Regions from separate parts of the Arthrobacter sp. NPDC092385 genome, predicted to be linked through region 2. Evidence: riboswitches for the same ligand, from Rfam matches in the RefSeq annotation. Region 2 holds a riboswitch; each other region holds the start of a gene.
What was found. A riboswitch is a leader RNA that binds a small molecule or an ion and turns the genes downstream of it on or off. The one in region 2 is predicted to bind cyclic di-AMP.
Positions count from the first base shown of each region.

Region 1: linked by a shared signal. The riboswitch ahead of ACIQCY_RS12765 (LysM peptidoglycan-binding domain-containing protein) and the one ahead of ACIQCY_RS10065 (NlpC/P60 family protein) in region 2 are both predicted to bind cyclic di-AMP.
Region 3: linked by a shared signal. The riboswitch ahead of ACIQCY_RS17250 (LysM peptidoglycan-binding domain-containing protein) and the one ahead of ACIQCY_RS10065 (NlpC/P60 family protein) in region 2 are both predicted to bind cyclic di-AMP.

Region 1 covers NZ_JBIVQL010000009.1:75,974-81,694, reverse strand. The annotation lists gene ACIQCY_RS12775 (glycoside hydrolase family 6 protein) at 1-839, shown strand, start outside; gene ACIQCY_RS12770 (hypothetical protein) at 902-1,138, shown strand; cyclic di-AMP (ydaO/yuaA leader) riboswitch at 1,231-1,433, shown strand; gene ACIQCY_RS12765 (LysM peptidoglycan-binding domain-containing protein) at 1,437-2,345, shown strand; gene acs (acetate--CoA ligase) at 2,457-4,394, opposite strand; gene ACIQCY_RS12755 (ABC transporter permease) at 4,385-5,260, opposite strand; gene ACIQCY_RS12750 (aliphatic sulfonate ABC transporter substrate-binding protein) at 5,257-5,721, opposite strand, start outside.
Region 2 covers NZ_JBIVQL010000006.1:203,555-209,275, reverse strand. The annotation lists gene ACIQCY_RS10095 (aminotransferase class I/II-fold pyridoxal phosphate-dependent enzyme) at 1-469, opposite strand, end outside; gene coaD (pantetheine-phosphate adenylyltransferase) at 590-1,057, shown strand; gene ACIQCY_RS10085 (YceD family protein) at 1,211-1,777, shown strand; gene rpmF (50S ribosomal protein L32) at 1,780-1,983, shown strand; gene rnc (ribonuclease III) at 2,058-2,792, shown strand; gene mutM (bifunctional DNA-formamidopyrimidine glycosylase/DNA-(apurinic or apyrimidinic site) lyase) at 2,793-3,755, shown strand; cyclic di-AMP (ydaO/yuaA leader) riboswitch at 3,866-4,073, shown strand; gene ACIQCY_RS10065 (NlpC/P60 family protein) at 4,076-4,906, shown strand; gene ACIQCY_RS10060 (NAD-dependent epimerase/dehydratase family protein) at 5,001-5,721, opposite strand, start outside.
Region 3 covers NZ_JBIVQL010000022.1:4,340-10,060, forward strand. The annotation lists gene ACIQCY_RS17240 (S-4TM family putative pore-forming effector) at 1-274, shown strand, start outside; gene ACIQCY_RS17245 (ribbon-helix-helix protein, CopG family) at 280-564, opposite strand; gene ACIQCY_RS17250 (LysM peptidoglycan-binding domain-containing protein) at 851-1,771, opposite strand; cyclic di-AMP (ydaO/yuaA leader) riboswitch at 1,774-1,999, opposite strand; gene ACIQCY_RS17255 (metal-sensitive transcriptional regulator) at 2,322-2,741, shown strand; gene ACIQCY_RS17260 (four-helix bundle copper-binding protein) at 2,869-3,276, opposite strand; gene ACIQCY_RS17265 (heavy metal-associated domain-containing protein) at 3,726-3,971, shown strand; gene ACIQCY_RS17270 (heavy metal translocating P-type ATPase) at 4,048-5,721, shown strand, end outside.

The DNA.
Region 1 (5,721 bases), on a different contig from region 2:
CCGCGGGCATCGAGGACAGGGCGGCCATGGTGGTGCTCGAGCCGGACGGGCTCGGCATCATCCCCTGGAACCGCGGGCTCGACGGCAACCTCGAGTGGTGCCAGCCGGCAGAGGCGAACGCCCGGACCGCGGCGGCAGAGCGCTTCGAGATGCTCAACTACGCGGTGGACCAGCTGAAGGCGCTTCCCAACACCAGGGTGTACCTCGACGGGACGCACAGCGCCTGGCTCGGTACCGGTGAGATCTCGAGCAGGCTCGTGAAAGCCGGTGTGCAGAAGGCCGACGGCTTCTTCCTGAACGTCTCCAACTACGAACTCACCGAACGCCAGGTGAAGTTCGGCAGCTGGGTGTCCCAGTGCATCTACTACGCCACCGAGATCAACCCGGGGGCCTACGGTTCCTGTGGCAGCCAGTACTATCCGGCGTCGCCCACCGACTTCTCCACCTGGGGACTGACTGACGCCTGGTACGCGAAGAACGTGGCGGGCGCGGCGAACGCGCCGTCGAACGACGAGCTTGCACACTTCGTCATCGATACGAGCCGCAACGGCAAGGGCCCCTGGGTCCCCACGGCCGCCTACCCGGACCCTCAGGTCTGGTGCAACCCGCCGGGCCGCGGACTGGGCCACCTGCCCACGTCCGATACCGGCAACCCGCTGGCCGATGCCTTCCTGTGGATCAAGGTGCCTGGTGAGTCCGACGGCGAATGCAGCCGCGGACTGACGGACAACGGTGGAGTGGATCCCGAGTGGGGCCGGGTAGACCCGGCTGCCGGAGCCTGGTTCCCGGAGCAGGCCATCGACCTGATCAGGAACGCCGGCGCGCCCGTCCGGCCGTAGCAGAGCGGGGTGTGTGCGGTCCGATCGGGCCGTGCACACCCGTCTGCACCTAGGCTGATGGAATGGAAACCTGGAAGTCGGCGCAGCGCGTGCAGGAGCGAAGGCTCTGGCACACGCTTTTCTGCGTCGGCGTCGTCCTGACCGTCACCCTGGCAGCGAGCATCGTCCTGGTCGCCGAAAGCGGGGCGCCTGCCATCCGCGCCTGGTTCTACGTCCAGCAGTCCGTGCTGCTCCTCCTCGGCGCGGGTGGGACAGCCCTCGCCTTCCGCCGCTGGCGCTCCTTCCGCGGGCGCGGGTAGGGTACGCGCCGTTACGCGAATGTGACAAACCGGCGGAGCGCTGGTTATCGTCTTCGAGTGCCTCCGTCCATGTGGGGCGCTCCCGGACGGATTGCCGAGCCCTGCCGCCGATCGGGACACGTTCGCAAACACGAAGGCAGGGACGGGGGAACCACAGTTCCAGTGGACGTGCAGGACCACCTGCCATCGTCCTTGGGGTTAAGCCGCACCGCATCGCCTACCCGCTGATGCTCGCGGCCGGGTGACTCCCATCCGAACCCGACAGCTCACCCCGCAGGCATGGGAGAGGTATAGAACCATGTCACGAAAGATTTCCCCGGCGCGCCACCGCGCCGTCATCGACGGCAACCTCGCGCTGCAGGGACTGTCCCGCGCCGCGAAGACCCACGCCACCACCGTGGGCCGCCCCCTTGCCATCGTCGCCGTCACGTCGGGCCTCGCGCTCAGCGCCGTCGGCACCGCCCACGCCGGCTCGTACACCGAGCAGGGCACGACGGCGGCCCCCGCCCCCGTCGCAGCTCCTGCCGTGGCAGCCGCACCCGCCGCACCGGTTGCGGCTCCCGCAGTCGCGGCTGGGGCAACCCACACCGTCGTCGCGGGTGACACCCTCGGTGGCATCTCCGCTCGCTACGGGGCGGACCTGACCGCCGTCCTGGCAGCGAACGGGCTCTCCCTCGCCTCGATCATCTTCCCGGGCGACAGCATCGCCATCCCCACCGGCGGTGCGGCTCCGGCGCAGGCGGTATCGGTATCGGTGCCCGTGGCTGTCACGCCGGCCGCGCCGGTCCAGCAGGCAGCGGCCGTCGCCCCGGCGCCGGCTGTGTCCGCCGCTCCTGAGTCGGGCGTCTACCTCGCCTCGGCGGCCATCACCCCGGTGGCCTCCTCCAGCGGAGTGGCCGGCACCCTCGTCGCGTCCGCACAGGCCCAGCTCGCAGCCGGATCGATCCAGGACTGCACCGTGCTGGTCGAGAAGGCGCTGCGCGCTGCCGGCATCTCCGTGGGTGACCTCGGTCCGTCGCAGTTCTTCCAGTTCGGCGCCACGGTGGCAACCCCCGCACCGGGCGACCTCGTCATCACCGGTGGCCACGTGGCCATCTACGTCGGCGGCGGCCAGGTCATCAGCAGCGGCATGAACGGGTCGAACCTCACCATGCAGCACCCTCTCTCGGACCTCGCGGGAGCATCCTTCGTTCGGGTGGCAGGCTAGCACCGGAACGGACCACACACGGGAAGCGGCAGGTGCTTGGACGGGGCACCTGCCGCTTCCTTCTCCGTTAACCGGCTTATCAGCCGACCGGTTCCTCACCCGACCGCCTCTTCAGCGCCGTCCGGCCAGGACGTCCTGGATGCCGGGGATGCACCCCTCGTTCTGCAGGGACGTGGTGTCCCCGAGCGCGGAGCCCTCGTAGAGCTGCGTCAGCAGGCGCCGCATGATCTTGCCGGACCGCGTCTTGGGTACATCGGGTACGACGACGACGGCGGAGGGCCGCGCGATCGGCCCGATGGCCTTCGCGACGTGGGCGCGCAGCGTGGCCGGGACGTCCGCCGTCGGATCCGCGCCCGCGGCGAGCACGACGAAGGCAGCGATGGCGTGACCCGTCAGCGGATCGGCGATCGGGCAGGCTCCTGCCTCGGTCACGAGCGGGTGCGCGACGAGCGCCGACTCGATCTCGATGGTGGAGAGGCGGTGGCCGGAGACGTTGATGACGTCGTCGACGCGGCCCAGGATCCAGGTGTCGCCGTCGTCGTCGTAGCGCGCGCCGTCGCCTGCGAGGAACCAGCCCTCGGCGGCGAACTTCCGCCAGTAGGAGTCCAGGTAGCGCTGCGGGTCGCCCCAGACCGTGCGTGCCATGGCCGGTCCGTGGCGGTCCACGACGATCAGCCCCTGCACGCCGGGAGGAACCGGGCGGCCCTCCTCGTCGACGATCCGGGTGCTGACGCCGGGGAGTGGCCGGGCGGCGCACCCCGGTTTGAAGTCGGAGTCGGTGGGGCTGGGGGAGAGGACTGTCGCGCCGGTCTCGGATTGCCACCAGGTGTCGACGACGGGGACCTCGTCGCGGCCGAGGTTCCTCCGGAACCAGCGCCACGCCTCGGGATTGACCGCTTCGCCGACCGTGCCGAGCACGCGGATGCTCGAGAGGTCGTACTCGGACGGGACACCGTCCGGGAACCAGCCCATGAGCGAGCGCACCAGGGTCGGGGCCGTGTAGTAGCTCGTGACGCCGTAACGCTCGATGATCTCGAAGTGGCGGCCCGGGTGCGGAGTGTTCGGGGTGCCCTCGAAGAGAACCTGCGTGGCACCGTTGGACAGCGGGCCGTACAGCTCGTAGGTGTGCGCGGTGACCCAGGCGAGGTCCGCGGTGCACCAGTGGACGTCGCGGTCCCGCAGGGCCGGATCGGGATTGCTGAAGAGGTGCTCGAAGCTCCACGACGCCTGTGTGAGATAGCCGCCGGAGGTATGCACGAGGCCCTTCGGCTTCCCCGTGGTCCCCGAGGTGTACATGATGAACAGCGGGGTCTCGGCGTCGAACGCCTCCGGTTCGTGGTGCGGTGACGCGGTGTCGACGACGTCGTGCCACCAGACGTCCCGGCCATCGGTCCAGCTGACGTCGGAACCGGTCCGGCGCACCACGAGCACGTGCTCGATGTTGTTGGTGCCGGACACTGCGGCGTCGGCATTGTCCTTCACGGGCACGGCCGTACCCCGGCGGTACTGCCCGTCGGTGGTGACGAGCAGCTTGGCCCCGGTGTCCTCCACCCGGAAGCGCAGTGCCTCCGCGGAGAACCCGCCGAACACGAGGGAGTGCACGGCGCCGATCCGGGCGCATGCGAGGGTGACCACGACCGTCTCGACGAGGACCGGGAGATAGATGACCACGCGGTCGCCCTTGCCGATGCCGAGGGCCAGGAGCGCGTTAGCGGCCCGTGAGACCTCGTCCTGCAACCGCGCGTAGGTGACGGTGCGGCGGTCACCCGGTTCGCCCTCGAAGTGCAGGGCCACGCGGTCACCCCGACCGGCCCGCACGTGGCGGTCCACGCAATTGGCGGCGACGTTGAGCGTGCCACCGGAGAACCACTCGATGACGGGGACGCTGAGCGTCCCGTCCTCCTGCGGGGTCGCCTTCTCGAACGTGTGCAGGGTGTCCCAGGGGTCCTGCCAGTCGAGCCGGGCGGCCTGCTCGGCCCAGAACGCCAGCCGTTCGGCCTCGTCCAGCGGAGCGGCCTGCCCGTCCGGCGTCGTCGTGCCTACGCCCATCGGCGCACCGCCCAGCGCTCGGCGATGCCCAGGAGGGCGTCGGTGGTCTTGCCGATCACGGCCAGCAGGATGATGGCGAGGATGATGCGGTCCACGCGGCCGTTCTGCTGCGAGTCCGTCAGGAGGAAGCCGAGTCCCATCGACGACGCGATGAGTTCGGCCGCGACGAGGAACAGCCAGGACTGCGCGAGTGCGAGCCGCAGGCCGGAGAACAGGGCGGGAACCACGGCGGGGAGCTGCACCGTGGTGAGCAGTCGGATGCCGCCCAGCCCGAAGGCCCGCGCGGCCTCCACGAGGTTGCGGTCCACGTGGCGCAGCCCGAGGTAGAGCGTGGTGAAGACGGGGAAGAACGCACCGATGGTGATCAGCGTGACCTTCGAGTCCTCGTTGATGCCGATCCAGAGGACCAGCAGCGGGACCCACGCCAGGGACGGGACCGCGCGGAGCGCCCCGACGGTCGGGGTCAGGAGGACGTCCGCGATACGGGAGAGGCCCAGCAGCGCGCCGGCCAGGACGCCGAGCAGGGATCCGAGGAGGAACCCGAGGAGGACCCGCTGCGTGGAGATCAGGATGTGGGTGGCGAGCTGGCCGCGCTCGATGAGGTCCACCGCCGCCGCGAGGACCGACGCCGGCGAGGGGAGCTGCGACGGCCGGAAGAAGCCCGAAGCGGTGCTGAGGTGCCAGGCGAGCAGGATCAGCGCCGGGACGATGAGCCCGAGCAGCACGATGACCACGCGCCGTCCGGCCGTGCCCGTCCTGCCCGGGTTCCTGCCGGCCCCATCCCCGGTGACCGGAGATCCGGTGGACGCGAGGCCCTCCTTGCTGATGGGAACGGTGCTGCGTCCCGTCAGGTGCTCAGCACTCATGAATCAGAACCGATGGTGGCTGGGTCCGCCTTCTCCACGAGCGAGGCGTCGAAGAGGGTATCGAGGGCCTCGTCGATCTGCTCCTGGGTCTGGACGTCACCGGTCTCGACGAAGACGGGGCCGATCTTCTCGAGGACGCTGCGCTGTGCGTCGCCCGGCGCGGGGTCGACGTCGAGGTTGGTGCGGTCGATGATCACGGAGTTGGCCACGGCCTGGTCGATGCCCGCGACGCCCGCGAGGATCGTGGCGGTCTCCTCCGGGTTCTCCTTGGCCCACTCCCGTGCCTTCTCGTAGGCGTTGACCACGGTCTGGGCGACGTCGGGCTTCTCGGTCAGGAAGTCCTCGGTGGCGTTGAGGAAGCCGTAGGAGTTGAAGTCGATGTCGCGGAAGAACAGCTGGGCGCCGTCCTGCTCGGCAGCGGCCATGATCGGATCGAGGCCTGACCAGGCGTCGACTGCGCC
Region 2 (5,721 bases):
TGGCACCCGAGAGCCCGATCACGGCGCCGTAGGAGTCGTAGAAGGGTTCGAAGGTCAGCACCTCGTCGCCGGGGCCGGCGAACGCGAGGATCGCTGCTGCGATCGACTCGGTGGCGCCCGTGCTCACGATCACCTCGGTCAGCGGATCCACGGTCAGGCCGTAGAAGCGCTCCTGGTGGGCGGCGATGGCGTGGCGCAGGACGGCGAGTCCCTGGCCCGGGGCGTACTGGTTGGCGCCCTCGGCGATCGCCGAGCGGGCGGCGTCCAGGATCTCCCGCGGTCCGTCCTCGTCCGGGAAACCCTGGCCCAGGTTGATCGCCGCATGCTGCTGCGCCAGGGCGGTCACCTCCTCGAAGATGGTGATGCCGAGCTTTCCGTCGCTGTCGAGCAGGTTGGCCCCGAGCGCCGCCCTCGCCCACGGCGCCGTGCCGCTGTTCCGCGTCGCACTCTTCCCCGCGTGTGTCGTCATGACTCCAGTATTGCCGCTCGGCGGACCACGACGGCGGACCACGACGGCGGACCACGACCGGCGCACCGCGGGTCCAGGCGTGGTCCCGCGGCTCTTCCCGCTCTTCGGTACGGTGGGGCTATGAGCCGCGCCGTCTGCCCCGGATCGTTCGACCCCGTCCACAACGGCCACATCGAGGTCATCAGCCGCGCCTCGCGGCTCTTCGACGAGGTGATCGTCGCCGTGTCGACGAACTACTCGAAGAAGTACCGGTTCGGTATCGACGACCGCATGGCGTTCTGCACGGCGAGCGTCGCGCACCTGCCCGGAGTCACCGTGCTGCCGATGGGTACCGGACTCCTGGCGGACTTCTGCAGGGACCACGGGGCCACGGCACTCGTGAAGGGGCTGCGGTCGGGCCTCGACTTCGACTACGAACTGCCGATGGCCACGATGAACCGCCACCTCGCCGATGTCGACACCGTGTTCCTGCCCACCGCCACGGAATTCGCCCACGTCTCGTCCACGCTGCTGAAGGAGGTCGCCTCGCTCGGAGGCGACATCCGTCCCTTCGTCCCGGACGCGGTCCTCCGTCGGCTCGTACCGTGACGGTCCTGGCCGCGCGGGCCGCATTCTCCGGCCTGCAGCGTCCCCGCCGCCTGTCCGCCCGTCGTTTTGGGCCTGCCCGGATGATCAGGCTAGGATGGTACGTCGGTCATATGTTCTACAGGAGTCACCATTAAAAGCGATCTCAGTTCGCCGTTGACGTTCAGCGTCAAGGATCTCGGACGCAGTCCGGGAAGCATGCGGACAATCGAGGAACATGTACCGGCACCGAAGGATTTCGGCGTCGCCCTGATCGGCGTGCAGGAGGGTTCCGAGATGGAACTCGACCTGCGCTTCGAATCGGTACATGAGGGAATCCTGGTGTCGGGAACGGCAAACGTCGAGGTAACCGGCGAGTGCGGCCGTTGCCTGGAGCCACTGCGGTTCGACCGCGACGTGGACATCCAGGAGCTCTTCTTCTACAGCGACTCCGAGTCGCTGTCGGTGGAAGAGGAAGAAGAACAGCACAGGGTGGAGAACGATTCGGTCGCTCTGGAGCCCGTGCTGAGGGATGCGGTGGTTACGTCGCTGCCATTCCAGCCGGTGTGCCGGGAGGATTGCAAGGGTCTGTGCTCCGAATGCGGAGCCCGGCTCAACGATGATCCGGACCACCACCATGAAGTTCTGGATCCTCGCTGGTCAGCCCTCGCCGGGTTGGCAGGCACCGCCGCTGAGAATGACGCGGCACCCAAGTCAGAGTCAGACGAGAGAGAAGAGAGTTAGCCGTGGCTGTCCCCAAGCGGAAGATGTCCCGCGCGAATACCCGCGCACGCCGGTCCCAGTGGAAGGCAACCGCCCCCAAGCTGGTCAAGACCCTCGAGAACGGCCGCGTCACCTACAGCCTCGCCCACCAGGCCAAGGTTGTCACCGATTCAGCCGGCACGCCGCTGTTCCTCGAGTACAAGGGCCGCAAGGTAGCCGACGTCTGACAACGGACCCCGGCCCGCCGCATGCCTGACGGTGCGGCGGGCATCGGCCCGATGCTGGATCAGCTGATGCGGTTGTGAAGAATACTGAAGACCTTACGAAGCGTCTCGGTGTCGATATCGACGCCGAGACGCTTCGTCTTGCCCTGACCCACCGGTCCTATGCCTATGAGAAGGGCGGGATCCCCACCAACGAGCGCCTGGAGTTCCTCGGCGACTCGGTGCTGGGCCTCTCGGTGACGGACGCGCTGTACCGCGACAATCCCGGACTCTCCGAGGGTGAGCTCGCGAAGAGGCGATCGGCCGTCGTGAGCACCAAGGCACTCGCCGGGGTGGCGCGCTCCCTGGACCTCGGCAGTTACGTGCTGCTCGGGCAGGGTGAGAAGCTCACCAACGGGCGCGACAAGGCCTCGATCCTCGCCGACACCATGGAGGCCGTCATCGGTGCGGCCTACCTCAGCCACGGCATCGAGACTGCGCGCGTGATGGTCATGCGGCTGATCGGACCGCTGCTGCGGGATTCCGCCGTGCTCGGCGAAGGCACCGACTGGAAGACCCGCATCCAGGAGACGGCGGCGGCACGGCGTCTCGGACTCATCGACTACCAGGTCGAGGGGACGGGCCCCGACCACGCCCGCACGTTCACGGCCCGCCTGCTGATCGGCGGTGTGGAGTACGGCTCCGGCTGCGGGAATTCGAAGAAGGAAGCCGAGCAGGCGGCCGCGGCCGAGTCCTGGAAGCTCCTGGTGGCCGGTGCCGGTGCATCGCCCGACAGCGACGCGGCGGACGTCCGGCCCGCCGTCGGGCCCTGAGTGCCTGAACTGCCCGAGGTCGAGGTGGTGCGCCGCGGCCTTGCGCGCTGGGTCACCGGGCGCGTCATCGAGACCGTCGAGGTCCTGGACGCCCGATCGCTCCGACGTCATGTCGCCGGCGTGGAGGACTTCGAGGGGAACGTCGCGGGTGCCCGCGTGAGGGACGTCGTGCGCCGTGGGAAGTTCCTCTGGATGACCCTCGAGGACCCCGGGAGCATGTCCGCCCACCCGCGCGTGGCCCTGATGGCGCACCTCGGCATGAGTGGGCAACTGCTGATCGAGGAGCCCGGTGCGCCGCTGGAGAAGCACCTCAAGGTACGCCTCCGGCTCTCCCGCGCTGTCGACGAGGAGGGCGCGGACCTTCCGGCCGACCTGCGGTTCGTGGACCAGCGCATCTTCGGCGGCATGTTCGTCGCAGACCTGGAGCCGACGGAGGACGGCGGGCCGGGCGGGCTCGGAGCCGGCAGCCTTCCCCTGGTGCCCCATCAGGCCGCACACATCGCGCGGGATCCCCTCGACCCGGCGTTCTCCGCGGAGTCCTTCCACCGACGGCTCCGGCAACGGAAGACCGGGCTCAAACGCGCCCTGCTCGATCAGGGGCTCATCTCGGGCATCGGCAACATCTATGCCGACGAGGCGTTATGGGCGGCCAGGTTCCATTACGCCCGTCCCACCGACACCATGAGGCGTCCCGATACCGTGCGCATCCTCGAGGCGGCCACCACCGTCATGACGCGCGCCCTGGCGGCCGGCGGCACGAGTTTCGACGCGCTGTACGTGAACGTGAACGGGGCGTCCGGCTACTTCGCCCGGGACCTCGAAGCCTACGGGCGCGCCGGTTTGTCCTGCCGCCGGTGTGCCGCGGAAGGCCGGCATACCCTGCTGCGCCGGGAGTCCTTCATGAACAGGTCGTCCTACCTGTGTCCCTTCTGCCAGCCGAAGCCGCGCAACGCACGCCTGTAGCCGAGCGTGCCGGAAATTCGGCGAGATCCAGGTCTCGTGATCCAAACGTGACAAGAGCAGGTCCAGCGCGTACCGTTAACCCCGCGCCCGTCCACCACGGAGGGGCGCCCTTCCTCACTCTGCCTAACCCTGTCGATGAGGACGGACCGTTCGCACAAGACATTCGACAGGGGCGGGGGAACCGATAGCGGACTCGTCACGAGTCCTAGGGGTAAAGACACGCGTGGACCAGCTTTGGGGCGGTGGTCCACGAACAGCGTGTCCGGATGTCCCATCCGAACCCGACAGCTAACTTCGTAGGCATTGGGAAAGGCATCATCATGTCCAAGAAGAGCCATGTCGCGCGCCACCGGGCCGTCCCTGCGCGTATCAACCCCCTCGTCACGGCATCCCGTGCAGTCACCGCGACTGCTTCGGTCGCTGGCAAGCCCGCCGCCGTCGTCGTTGCCGCATCCGGCATCATGATCGGCGCCGCACTTCCGGCCAGCGCCGCAGGCGAGATCGTCCCCGTCGAGACGGTCAGCCAGCAGGCCGCGGCAGTGAGCACCGCTTCGGCCGGTTCCTACACGGTCCAGGCGGGCGACACCCTCGGCAGCATCGCAGCAGCTCACGGCGTGAGCCTCGACGGCCTGTTCACGGCCAACGGCCTCGGCTACAGCTCGATCATCTACCCCGGCCAGTCGCTCTCGCTCAGCGGTTCGGCTGCACCCCAGCAGTACTCGGTGCAGTCCGCTTCCGTCGTAGCCGCACCGCAGGCTGCTCCCGCTGCTCCTGCTCCCGCAGCACCGTACAGCTTCCAGTCGGCATCGATCGGTGCGCCCGCTCCCGGCATCGTCGGAACGGCCCTGCAGGGCAAGGGGTCCGGCTACGTCTACGGCGGAACGTCCTACGGCGCCTGGGACTGCTCGGGCTTCGTCCAGTGGGTCTACGCCCAGAACGGCATCAACCTGCCGCGCACCACCTGGTCGCAGTTCGCCGCGCTCAAGGGCACCAACAACCCCCAGCCGGGCGACCTGGTGAGCCAGAACGGCGGCAGCCACGTCGGTATCTACCTCGGCAACGGCCAGATGATCAGTGCACTCAACCCCTCGCAGGGCACGCAGGTGCACTCCGTCAACGTCATGTCGGTGGACGGCTACTACACCCGCTAGCGTGTCGTCGGTCCGCCGATGACGCAGCAGTGACACAGAAGGGCGGGATGCATGCATCCCGCCCTTCGCCATGTCCCGGTGGAGTTCCGCCTGCTCAGCGGTAGGAGGCAGCCAGCCGCTCGAAGCCCTCGTCGATACCGATCGACGGTTCCCACTGCAGGACCGCCCGGGTGCGCCGTTGGTCGAACCAGTGCGCCGTCGAGAGCTGCTCGGCGAGGAACCGGGTCATGGGCGGCTCCTCCGGCCGTCCCAGCGCACGCCAGGCGCGCTCGATCACGGCGCCCGCGCCGCGCGCCATGGAGCCGGGTACGGACCATCCGGGCGGTCGCACCCCTCCGGCACGGCAGATCCCCTCGAGCAACTCCGCGATGGGGCGCGGCTCGCCGTTCGTCACGACGAACGCCTGGCCCCGGGCGGCCTCGATCCGGCGGAGGCAGGCGATGATCGCCGACGCCGCGTTGTCGACGTACGTGGTGTCGATCAGGGCGGTCCCGCCGTCGAGGAGGGGCAGCCGGCCGTGGCGGGCCCGGTCGATGACGCGCTCCACGAGCTGCGTGTCGCCGGGGCCCCAGACGATGTGCGGCCGTACGGCCGCGACGCGGAAGGCGGGGGTCGAGCGGGCGAGGGCCAGCAGTTCGGCCGCTGCCTTCGTGCGCGCGTAGTCGCCCCGGGCGTGGTCCGGATCGGCCGGACCGGCCCCTGCACCCACCAGAGACGTCCCCTGGTGCGCGACCGATGGCGAGGAGACGTGGACGACGTCGGTGACGCCTGCCTCCTCGGCTGCGTCGAGGAGGTGCCGGGTGCCGTCGATGTTC
Region 3 (5,721 bases), on a different contig from region 2:
CCTACCGGCATTCCTCGATGTATCCGAGTACGTCATGAACACGTGGAAAGCCGCGCGCGACCGAGCGGACCTCGCGGCAACAATAGGGAGGCGCTTTTCCCGACGAGACCAGTCCATCGAGCCGCAGGATCTTCTCGTCTGGCAGGAACGTCTCTTTGACCTCCGTCGAACCACCCCTCAAGTGCCGAACTGGCTATACAAGATCACCCGTGCACGCAATGAACGCGCGATGAAACAGACTGCGAGTCACTTACGACATCAGAGCACCGACTGACGCCGTTAGTCGTCTCGGACTGAATCTTCTACCGACTCGTCTCCGAGAAGCGAGGTGGTGAGCTGAACGAATTCCTGCTTAAAAAAGTCGTTCTCGTACTCGGTGCTCGTCTGCGACCAGTGCTCAGCCTCGAGCGTAGGCAGCATCCTGATGATCGCTGACCTCAGGTACACCCCGCGGCTTCGGCTCGTGCGATCCGCTAAGGCGTCCAGGCGCTTGATAATGTCATTCGTCAGTCGCACGGACACGACATGATTTGGGTGCTGAGGAGACTGCTTACGACTCACCACGAAGACCTCCTGCGTCAGTAGTAAACAATGTTTACTACTGACCGCTGACAGTCACAGCACCAGCACCTCGTCCCGCACCTTCACCATTTCGGGGATTACTTCGACCTAGTGGGCGCCCACTCACGCTGGATGCGTCGCCCTCTACCTCGACCTCAAGAGCCGGCGCATGCGTGTGACTGAGTAGGAGCCTGCGGACGGGCTTTAACAAAAAGTGGCAGGTACCCCCGTCCAGGGCACCTGCCACTCTTGTTCAGCTTACGGACGCTGGGCGTCCGCTGAATCTGTGTTAGCCGTTGACGCGCACGAAGGACGAACCGGCGAGGTCCGACAGGGGGTGCTTGATCGTGAGGTTCGCGCCGTTCATGCCGCTGCTGATGACTTCGCCGTTGCCGACGTAGATGCCGATGTGGCCGGGGCGGATGACCAGGTCACCGGGGGCGGGGGTCGAGACGACTGTGCCGTACTGGTAGAACTGCGTGGGGCCGAGGTCTCCGACGTTCTTGCCGATGGAGCGCAGGGCCCGCTCGACGAGGATGGTGCAGTCCTGGATGGAGCCGAGCTGGCCGTAGGCCGAGGCGACGAGGGCGGCGCCGACGCCGCTGGCGGGGACCGCAGGAGCCGCGGGGGCTGCCGGGGCGATCGGTGCGATGGTCGCGGAGGTCAGCTGGATGCCGGCCGGTGCGGCTGCGGGTGCGGGTGCCACTGCGGCAGCTGCGGGGGCGGGTGCTGCGTAGAAGACCTGGCTGGCCGGTGCTGCTGCGGGGACCGCCGCGGGGCTGACGGCAACGCTTGCTCCGCCGGTGAGCTTGATTTGCTGCCCGGGGTAGATGATCGACGCGTAGGACAGGCCGTTCTGGGCCATGAGCGTGTTGAGGTTTAGTCCGTGCTTGGCAGCGATGGCGCCGAGGGTGTCGCCGGCGACGACGGTGTGCACGCCTGCAGCGGCAGGAGCTGCAACAACTGCGGGGGCGACGGGTGCGGCTGCAACGGGAGCCTGGGCTACGGTGCCCGTAGTGGCTTCCTGGGTGTAGGTGCCGGCCTGTGCGGGGGCGCCGACGGCGAAGACGAGGCCGCCGGTTGCTGCTGCGATGATGGCGGGCTTACCGAGTGCTACGGCACCGGTCTTCGCGGAGTGCGACAGGCCCTCGAGGGCGATGGAGTGGGTGACGACGGCGCGGTGGCGCGCCGGAATGGACGTACGTGACATGGTGATTGCCTCTCCCATGCCTGCGGGGTGAGCTGTCGGGTTCGGATGGGAGTTCACCCGGCCGTCCTTCAAGCCCTGGGCACTACCCTGCCGTCGCGGACGCTACGTGCAGGTCGTGCCTAGGTTGTCGGATCGACTTAACCCCGAGGGTCATCGCACAGATACATGCGGTGGCCCGGTGGAAACGTGGTTCCCCCGTCCCTGCCTACTGGGTGGTACGAACGGTTCCCGGATGCAGCGGCAGGGCTCGGCATTCTGCGCGGGAGTATGGTCTCGGCGGGGTGCCGAGAACATTGGACGAGAATACCCCAGGGTGGTATCAAAGTCACGTTCAGGTAACGGAGCACGGCGTGTCTTCGCAACACACCGTGAGCCGGATACCTGATGGTTACCGAGGTCAACAAAGCGCCGCCGATATGCCGCGGATATAGGGACAGGGGCCCTAACGACCAGCGATACTGGAAGTTGCTGCGCGATGGGCGCAGCAGGGGAAGGCACCAACGATCTCGGGCCGGCGCAACCGGATCGCATCGTTTGGTGGTGAAAGGGAATGACCGTGAGCTCCGGAACCGGAACGCATGCCAGCACTGCAACATCTCACGAAGCGGTTTCTGAAGCAGCCGGTGAGGCCACAGCACCCGACGCGGGCCAAAATCAGAAGGTGACTGGGCACACAGCCCATGGATACGCAGCGGACAAGGATGCGTACCTGCGACGCCTGAAGCGCATCGAGGGCCAGGTGCGCGGTATCGCCCGCATGGTCGATGAGGACAAGTACTGCATCGACATCCTCACCCAGGTTGCCGCGGTCAACAGTGCCATGCACGCCGTCAGCCTCGGATTGCTCGAGAACCACATGCAGCACTGCGTCGTCGACGCCGCTCACGAAGCCGCGACGAGCGGATCCTCCGACGTCATCGACGCCAAGGTCAAGGAAGCAACCCAAGCGATCAGCAGGCTCCTGCGCTAGACCCAGGCCTCCTCACCGAGCGCTGAACATGAGCGCTGGATGTGACGGGGTGAGGGTTTTCCGAAGACGGCTACTCGGTGGCTGCCCCTGGAGGCTGGAGTGTGGGGGCAGCCACCGGTGACCGAGCTCAGCTGAGAGTAGCGGCGAGTTCGCGGCAAGCCCTCTCGCAGCGGCGGCATGCTTCGGCGCAGATCCTGCAGTGCTCGTGCATCTGCGCGTGCTGCTCACATTCATCGGCGCACGCCTTGCAAGCGACTTCGCAGGCCAGCAGGACAGCTCGCGTGATGTTCGCGTCATAACCGGTATGCCGGGAGAGAATCCGGCCGGTCGTGGCGCAGATGTCCGCGCAGTCAGCGTTCGTGCGGATGCACTTGGTGAGTTCGGCAACCATGTCTTCGCTCAGACACGCGTCCCCGCACGCCGTGCAGGTCTGCGCACACTCGAAACAGGCCGCGATGCACTCGGCCAGCTTCTCGCGGTCAATACCGCCAAGATCCTTCGGGTACGTCTCGAGCATGGAGGTGATGTGAGTCATTGTTCCGCTCCTTATCCGTCGGTCTACTGAAGATTTACTGAAGGTTCAGGGGCATCCGGGGCCGGCGCCCCGCGTCTCACGCTAGCCCCCGCTCACCATGACCGGCCATGAATTCGTCGATGTGAGAGCGAGCAAGAATCCGCTTGACAGATACCCCATGGGGGTATAATTTCGTTGCTGTCGGCCCTCCTACGAGGTTTCCGGCATGACAACCGGAACCATTGTGATGGCGGGGCAGGCTCGCTGATCCTGACCTCCTACAGCGCTTCGATTCCCTCACGCATTCGCATGTTCCCTTGGAGGTTCCCATGTGCGGCACATCTGCTCCGTCGACCACTTCATCCACCGATTCGTCCATTGCTTCATCGACCGCTTCGTCTACTGTTTTGCTTCCCGTTACGGAGAAGAACGCCTCCGGGTGTTCCTGCTGCACCCCTCAGGAAGCTGCAGTGTCGGCTGCCCCGGTCACGTCCGACGACGTGTCCGCGGCGTTCCCGGTTCTTGGTCTGACCTGCGGCTCCTGCGCCTCCAGGGTCAGCGGCGCCGTCGGGAAAATCACCGGGGTCCATGAAGCACGGGTCGACCTCGTCGCCGGCGGCACATCCACCCTGCACGTCACTAGCACCACACCTCTCGACGCCGGGCTTGTCGCCTCGACGATCAGCGACGCCGGATACCAGCTGGCCTCCAAATAAGGCCGTGCAGCGCTTGATGTAGGAGCGCTGCAGGGACCAGAACATACCTGCTCAGGTGCCCCGGAAGGGCTCGATCATGACGAACAACGCACACCACCACAATCACCACCAGGGATCCCACAGTCCCACCAGCACACCCACCGCCACACCAACGGCCACAGAAGCTGCAGTCAACGGCAGCGATGACGCCCACACCACGCACGGCCAGGCCATGCCCCAGGCAGACGCCCACTCCGCTCTCGCCGAAACACACCACCCCACCGGCAACACCGCTCCGACCGACCACACTGGTCATGCAGGTCACGCCGGTCATTCAGGTCACTCGGGTGGGACCGCGGATGAGGATCATCAGGTCCACTCCCATGGGGAACATGCCGGGCATTCCACGGCCATGTTCAAGAACAAGTTCTGGCTCAGCCTGATCCTCACGATCCCCGTGGTCGCGTTCAGTCCTATGTTCACGATGCTCTTCGGGTACATGCCACCCCAGTTCCCGGGCTCGACGTTGATCGCCCCGATCCTGGGCACAGTCATCTTCGTCTACGGCGGGGCCCCGTTCCTCAAGGGCGGGGTGACGGAACTGAAGTCCCGGCAGCCGGGCATGATGCTGCTAATCGCAATGGCGATCAGCGTCGCGTTCATCGCCTCCTGGATCACCACCCTCGGTGTCGGCGGGTTCGACCTGGACTTCTGGTGGGAGCTCGCCCTGCTGGTGGTCATCATGCTGCTCGGGCACTGGATGGAGATGCGGGCCCTCGGCTCGGCCGCAGGAGCCCTGGACGCCCTGGCAGCGCTCCTGCCCGACGAAGCAGACCGGGTCACCGGCACGGGAACCGATGCGCGTGTTGAAACCGTCCCGGTCAGTTCCCTGGTCACCGGGGACGTGGTTCTCGTCCGTTCCGGTGCCCGGGTGCCGGCAGACGGGCAGATCGTCGACGGTGTCGCGGAGTTCGACGAGTCGATGATCACCGGCGAATCGCGCACCGTGTCCCGGACCGCCGGTGAGACCGTCGTCGCCGGAACGGTGGCCACCGATAACGCCGTCCGGGTGCAGGTCACGGCGGTCGGCGCGGATACAACCCTGGCCGGGATCCAGCGTCTGGTCGCCGAGGCGCAGGCCTCCTCCTCAAGGGCCCAAGCTCTTGCGGATCGGGCCGCGGCCCTGCTGTTCTACTTCGCCCTCGGCGCTGGCATCCTGACCTTCATCGCCTGGATGCTCCTCGGAAGCCCTGATGATGCCGTCATCCGCACGGTCACGGTTCTCGTGATCGCCTGCCCGCACGCCTTGGGCTTGGCGATCCCCCTGGTGATCGCGATCTCCACCGAACGCGCCGCGAAGGCCGGGGTGCTGATCAAGAACCGCATTGCCCTGGAGAGGATGCGCACGATCGACGTCGTCCTGTTCGACAAGACCGGCACCCTCACCGAGGGCCGGCACGCCGTCACCGCGACCACTACGGTCAACGGTGTCAGCGAGGCTGAGCTCCTGGCCCTGGCGGGAGCCGCAGAGGCCGACAGTGAGCACCCCGTCGCCCGGGCCATTGTCACCGCCGCACGATCCAACCCGGCAGCTGCAGACCTCGGTTACACCGGCACGGGTTTCGCGTCCATGACCGGGCGTGGTGTCCGCGCCACCGTCCAAGGCCACGACGTCGCCGTGGGAGGCCCGAACATGCTCAAGGAACTCGGACTCACTACCCCTGCCGACATCGCCGGGACCGTGCAGGAATGGGTGGGCCGCGGCGCGTCC